Regions from separate parts of the Modestobacter sp. SYSU DS0657 genome, predicted to be linked through region 2. Evidence: predicted binding sites of a transcription regulator. Region 2 holds the regulator's gene; the other holds the start of a gene.
The links. The regulator LexA, encoded in region 2, represses DNA repair genes until DNA is damaged. The targets are predictions, from matches to a motif close to TCGAACANNTGTTCGA.
Positions count from the first base shown of each region.

Region 1: a site for LexA is predicted at 1,931-1,946, ahead of ACI79A_RS04890 (DUF222 domain-containing protein). Genes of this name have one in related genera too.

Region 1 covers NZ_JBJHAG010000004.1:171,643-175,042, reverse strand. The annotation lists gene ACI79A_RS04905 (class I SAM-dependent methyltransferase) at 1-816, shown strand, start outside; gene ACI79A_RS04900 (PaaI family thioesterase) at 857-1,282, shown strand; gene ACI79A_RS04895 (VOC family protein) at 1,423-1,800, opposite strand; gene ACI79A_RS04890 (DUF222 domain-containing protein) at 1,950-3,400, shown strand, end outside.
Region 2 covers NZ_JBJHAG010000009.1:15,792-19,191, reverse strand. The annotation lists gene nrdR (transcriptional regulator NrdR) at 1-204, opposite strand, end outside; gene ACI79A_RS07790 (LysM peptidoglycan-binding domain-containing protein) at 517-1,059, opposite strand; gene lexA (transcriptional repressor LexA) at 1,307-2,122, shown strand; gene ACI79A_RS07780 (hypothetical protein) at 2,167-3,231, opposite strand; gene ACI79A_RS07775 (phosphatase PAP2 family protein) at 3,203-3,400, opposite strand, start outside.

The DNA of each region.
Region 1 (3,400 bases), on a different contig from region 2:
GACTTCTACGAGCTGGTGCTCGGCCCGTCGATGGTCTACTCCTGCGCGGTCTGGGAGTCCCCCGACGTGGGCCTGGAAGCCGCACAGGAGGCGAAGCTGGACCTGATCTGCCGCAAGCTCGGGCTGCGTCCGGGCATGCGCCTGCTCGACGTCGGCTGCGGCTGGGGGTCGATGGCCATCCACGCCGCCGGCCGCTACGGCGTGGACGTCGTCGGCATCACGCTGTCGGAGGAGCAGGCGCGACTGGCCCGCAAGCGGGCCGCGGACGCCGGGCTCACCGACCGCATCGACATCCGGGTGCAGGACTACCGCACGGTGACCGATGGGCCGTTCGACGCGATCAGCTCGATCGGCATGGCCGAGCACGTCGGCCGGGACCAGATGCCGGCGTACGTGGCGCAGCTGCGCGGCCTGCTGCGGCCCGGCGGGCGGCTGCTCAACCACGCGATCTCCTGGAACGCCGGGACGGCGACGTGGAACCCGGACAGCTTCATCGCCCGGTACGTGTTCCCGGACGGCGAGCTGCTGGGGCTGGGCGAGATGGTCGGCCTGCTGGAGTCCCGGGACCTGGAGGTGATCGACGTGGAGCCGCTGCGGCAGCACTACGCGCTCACCCTGCGCGCCTGGGTGGCCAACCTCGAGCAGCACTGGGACGCCGCCGTGGCCGCCACCAGCGAGGGCCGGGCCCGGGTGTGGCGGCTCTACATGGCCGCCAGCGCGCTCGCCTTCGAGAAGGGCGACATGGGCGTCAACCAGGTCCTGCTGCAGAAGACCGGCGGCGACCAGCCCCCGCTGCGCCGCACCGACTGGCTGTGAGGCCGTGCGCGTGTCCCGCGTGAGCATCCAGCAGCGGCTCGTGCCCGAGCTGACGTGCTTCGGGTGCGGGCCGGCCAACCCGCGCGGCCTGCAGCTGGCCAGCTTCCCCACCGAGGACGGCGTGGTCGCCGAGTTCCTGCCATGGGCGGAGCACGACAACGGGCTGGGGTTCCTCAACGGCGGCATCATCGCCACGCTGCTGGACTGCTCCAGCGCGGCGGCGGTGCTGCACGAGGCCGACCATCGCGGCTGGGGTGCGCTGCCCGGCGCTGCGCTGCCGTACGTGACGGCGGGGCTGGACGTCAGGTACCTGCGGCCCGCCCCGCTGACCGAGCCGGTGGCGCTCACCGCGGTGGTCACCGAGGCCGACGAGGCGGCGATGACCGTCGACGTCGCGCTGCTGTGGGACGGCAAACCGCGGGCGACCGGGGTCGCGCACTGGAAGCGCTGGCGTCCGCGCGCCTGACCCGGTCCGCCGTGGTGGACGGCTCTGCCCCCTCAGCCGTGGTGGACGGCCCTGACCCCTCAGCCGTGGTGGACGGCCCTGACCCCTCAGCCGTGGTGGACGGCTCTGCCCCCTCAGCCGTAGTGGACGGCCCTGACCCCTCAGCCGTGGTGGACGGCCTCGATGTTGTGCCCGTCGGGGTCGCGCAGGAAGACGGCGTAGTAGCCGGGGTGGTACTCGGGCCACTCACGCGGCGCGTGCAGCACTTCGGCACCCGCCGACCGGGCGGCGTCGTGCACCGCGTCGACGGCGGCCCGGTCGGGCGCGCGGAAGCCCACGTGCAGCTCCCGGGTCTCACCGCCGTCGGCGGGGCTCAACCAGAAGTCGGGCACGCCGTCGGTGCCGCACAGGCCGACGACCGACTGCTCGCCGGCGGGGAAGCGCACCGCTTCCCGCAGGCCGATGGGCGCGAACGCCCGCAGGTAGAACGCCACGGCCGCCTCGACGTCGGCGACCTGGACCCCCAGGTGGTCGAGCATGCCGGGACCGTAGCGCCGCCGCGGGTCGCTCGGGCACCCGTCGAACGCCAGTGGCCCGAGATCTCCTGCCCTGGGGCCACCGGCGTTCAGTTCCGCACGGTCACGGCCGCTGCCGCGAAAGTGTCGTACCTCGAACGTATGTTCGGTTCGTGTCGCGGAGGCGTGGTTCGAGCGTGGTCGAGGGGCTGGTCCTCGACTGGACGCTCGAGCACCCTGTCGAGCCCTCCCGGCTGCCGGCGGCGTGGCTGAGCGATGAGGAGTTGGCCGAGGAGTTGCAGCGGGTGCAGCGGCGCCGCGCGCAGGACACCGCCTACGAAGCCGAGCTCATCCTCGCCCTGGCCGCCGACCGTCCGGGGTCGGCTGATCCACCGCCGGACCATCCGGGTGCGCGGCGGGCGGGGTGGACGGCGCAGCCGGCCGACGGTGAGGTGAGTGAGTTCTTCACCGCCGAGCTGGCCACCGTCTTGAACGTGGGCCGGGGGACGGCGGCCATCCGGCTGACCCGGGCGTTGACCTGGGCCCGGAAGCTGCCGGCCACGTTCGCCGCGCTGCGGGCCGGGGAGCTCGACGAGCGCCGCGCCCAGCAGCTCGCCGACGCGTTGCAGCACACCAGCGCCGAGGTCGCCGGCCGGGTGGAGGACGCGCTGCTGGGTGAAGCGACCGACGTGTCGGTGACCGGGCTGGGCAAGCGCGCCACCGAACTCATGCTGCGGTTCGATTCGGCCGCGGCCGAGGAGCGCCGGGCGGAGGCGGAGAAGGCCGCCGACGTGTACGTCTATCCCTCCGCTGCTGATGGGCGGGCGGTGCTGGCCGCGGACCTGCCGGCCGACGAGGCCGCCGAGTGCCACGATCTGCTCGACCAGTTGGCCCGGATGCTCAAGTCCGACGGGGATGACCGGCCGATCGGGGCGCTGCGCACCCACGTGCTGTCGGCGCTGGTCCGTCGCCCCGCCGACCACGGCCTGCCCACCGTGGCGGCGAACCTGACCGTGACCGCCGCGCTGGCGGCGTTGGAGGGCGGCAGCACCGCGCCGGGTGAGGTGAACGGGCTACCGATCACCGCCGCCCACCTCCGCGACCTGCTGGCCCGGATCGGGGCGCTCGGGCTCACCGCCCCCGACGGCGGCACGCTCACCTACTCGATCACCGGCCCCGACGGCGAACTGCTGGCCACCATCACTCCCGCGGAGCTGGCCCGGCTGGCCAAGCGCGGCTGCCCGCAGCACCCCGACGCCGGCGACCGCGGCAGCGGCAGCGGCAGCGGCAGCGGCAGCGGACCCTGCGGGTGCGCCGTGCTCGGCCCGCCACCGGCGACCACGAACCACCGGCCCACCGAACGGCAGCGCGCGTTCGTCACCACCCGCGACCGGCGCTGCCGGTTCCCCAACTGCGGCCAACGCGTCGGCTGGGCCGACCTCGACCACGTCGTCCCCCACGCCTGCGGCGGCGCCACCGACTGCACCAACCTCTGCTGCCTGTGCCGCAGCCATCACCGGCTGAAGACCTTCGCCCCCGGCTGGCGGTTCGCCATGACCCCCGACGGCACGTTGCGGGTGACCACACCGTCCGGCGTCACCCGCACCACCCGACCGCCCGGCCT
Region 2 (3,400 bases):
GCGGACACCGGCGACCACCTTCGCGCGGGTGAACGGCTCGCTCACGCCGCTGCGCTTCACGACGGCGAGGACCGCCTCCTCGACGGTGGTGAACCGCCGCCCGCAGCCGGGGCACGAACGCCGCCGCCGGGTGGTCGCGCCCTCGTCGGTCTCGCGCGAGTCGATGACGCGACTGTCGGGGTTGTGGCAGAAGGGGCAACGCACTGCCGGTCCACCTCCTCCCGAGGTGTCGCGACCGGGATCACCGCGGTGCTGTGACACCGTGGGACACCGGCCCGTGGACCGCTCCTGTGGACTGCTCCGGGGACATCCGGTGGATGGCCCGGGGAGAACGTGTGGAGCGGCTGTGGACGACTTACATCCGTGTAAGCACTAGATGTTGTGGTGGAACCGTACGGCCACCCCTACAGGTGTGCAAGCCCTGTCGTGCGTGTCGTGTTCCGCAGCTGACCCGCCCGCCGCTCGCGCACCCATCCGTCACAGCCCGGGCCCCGGCGACGGGCCCGCCGCACCTCATCAGGGCAGCTCGAGCACCTGACCGGGCTGCAGCACGACGTCCTGGAGGTCGTTGCGATCGAGGATCGCGTCGACCACCGCGCGCCGGTCCTCGTCCGGCGCCAGGTCGCCGGCGATCGACCAGAGCGTGTCGCCGGGCTGGACCACCACCGTGCCGGCGCCGGCCAACTGCAGCGCGGGCTCCCCGTCGGCGACCACCGCGAGCGTGCCCACCGCCACCCCCAGGCCGACCGCCACCGACAGCGCCGCCACCGCGCGCCGGCCGCGGCGGGTGAGTCGCAGCGGCAGCTCCGCCCACTCCCCGGCCGACGGGCACGGAGCGACGGCTCGGGGCGGGCCGCAGTCGCCACCGCGGACGGGCCGCGCGACCGCGCCCCCCGGTGAGGACATCGGCCGCCCACCAGGACGCACCTGCGAGCGGCGGGCCGGGCGGGGCCCGACCCGGCCAGCGGACCCCGCCCGGGCGGTCGGCGCCGGCGAGACCAGCCGGAGCGGCGGGCGGAGCGGGGCGACGGTGGTGTCCGGGTACTCGGCGATGACCATCGGTGCACTCCTCACAGCAGGCACCCTCGGGTGCGACCTCGAACGCCTGTTCGATTCGAACGTCTGTGCGATGTCTACCGCACGGCACCGACAGGAGTGCACCGACACGGCGCGTGTTCGAACACGTGTTTGAACACCCGCCGTCGAGCCGCTACCGTGCGCAGGGAGACCACGACGGCGTCCCACCCCGCCCCGGCAGGCGGGATGCCACCGGGCAGCTGCGCGCGCAGCCGGACGAGGAGGACACATGGCGGTCGACGGCCGGACGGCGGACGAGCGCAAGGGGTCGAGCCGACGCAGGCGCCCGGCCGGGCAGGCGGCGGAGCCCGCAGCGGACACCGGGGGTGCGGCCGTGCGCGAGTTCCCCGACCGCGGCGAGGCCGGCGACGGGCTCACCCAGCGCCAGCGCCGGGTGCTGGAGGTCATCCGCGACTCCATCGAACGCCGGGGCTACCCGCCCTCGGTCCGCGAGATCGGCGAGGCCGTCGGCCTCTCCTCCGCCTCCTCGGTCGCCCACCAGCTCTCGGTGCTCCAGCGCAAGGGCTGGCTGCGCCGCGACCCCAACCGGCCGCGCGCACTGGACGTCCGGCTGCCGGGCGAGCAGGGCGTGACCGCCGGTGCCGACGCCTCGGCGGATGTGCTCGCCGCCGCCGGTGCGGGCAGTGGCGTCGACGAGGCGGGCGCCCCGGCACCCACCTACGTGCCCTTGGTGGGCCGCATCGCCGCCGGTGGCCCGGTGCTGGCGGAGCAGGCCGTCGAAGACGTCTTCCCGCTGCCGCGCGAACTGGTCGGCGAGGGCACGCTGTTCATGCTCAAGGTGACCGGTGACTCGATGGTCGAGGCCGCGATCTGCGACGGCGACTGGGTGGTGGTCCGCCAGCAGCCCACCGCCGAGAACGGCGAGATCGTCGCGGCGATGATCGACGGCGAGGCGACCGTGAAGACCTACAAGCGCCGCGACGGGCACGTGTGGCTGCTGCCGCACAACCCGGCCTACGCGCCGATCCCCGGCGACGACGCCACCGTCCTCGGCCGGGTCGTGACCGTGCTGCGCCGGGTCTGACGCCACCGTCGGCCGCCGGCCGGGTCATTCCCGCCGGCGGCCGGTCACTCCCGCCGGCGGCGGATCTTCCCGCCGATCCAGACGAACACGGTAGCCACCCCGGCCGCGATGATGCCGGCCGTCACCGGGGCGACGCCGGGAGCCGCGGTCACCAGCTCCCCGGTCGGTCCCGCACTGGGAGCCGGATCGATCGGGGTGCTCGTAGCCTGCTCAGCCGGCACCGGAACCAGGGTCACCGGCGCCGGCAGCCCCTCGCTGGTGACCAGCAGGTCGCGGTTGTTCGCCGCGAAGGTGATCGCCTCACCCTGCGGCGAGTCGGGGAGGGCGATCCGGCCCGGCGCGCCGGACAGCGCGCCGGGCACGTCGGAACCGGTCAGCGTCCAGACGTAGGCGTCGGTGTAGGTGCGCAGGGCGATGCGCTGCCCGTCCGCCGACACCGCGCCCCCGGTCACCAGCAGCTGCCCCGCGCGGCCGACCGGCCCGCCCGGCGTGCCGGTCAGGGTGAGGCCCAGCCCGACCACCCGGGTCATCGGCACCGTGGCCCCGTCGGCCAGCGGCGCATCCGGGCGGTACACGCCGGAGGCGCCGAGCACCTCCTTGGTCACCAGGTACGGCGTGCCGTCAGGCGCCAGCAGCAGTGCCTCGGCGTCGTGCGCCCCGTCCGGGTAGGTGAGCCGGGTGAGCGTGGTGCTGCCGTCGGGGCGCAGCCCGATCAGCGCGACGGTCTCCCGGGCGGCGTTGTTGTCCCCGATGTCGGCCAGCCAGACCGTGCCGTCCGCGGCCAGGGCGAGGTCCTCGGGGTCGTACGGGTCGACGCTCCCCGACCGCACCTCCGCGACGGCGCAGGAGGTGTCGAGGACGTAGACCTCCGCCCGGTCACCACCGTCGTTCATCGCCAGGAGCGTCTCCCCGGCGCTGGCCAGGCCGGAGATCTCCGGCAGCCGCGGGTCGGTGATGGTGCAGCGCGTGCTCGGCGCGGCTTCCTCGGCGAGCGCCGCCGATGGCGGCAGGACCGCGAGCAGGACCGCCGCGGGCAGGGCGAGGAGCGCCCCGTCCGCCAGGCAACGGCGGCCGGCGCGGCTACGCGTGCGGCCGGCCCACTCTGGCACGGACCCAGCGTGACACCACGACTGCGTCGAGTGCGTGAACCACGCCCAAGAGCACGATGCCGACGGCCGCTCCCACCACTGCATCGGTGACCCAGTGGAAGTTCAGCGCCACCATGGCCACTCCGGTGGCCACCGGCCCCAGCACGCTGAGCAGCCAGGCCGCCCGCTG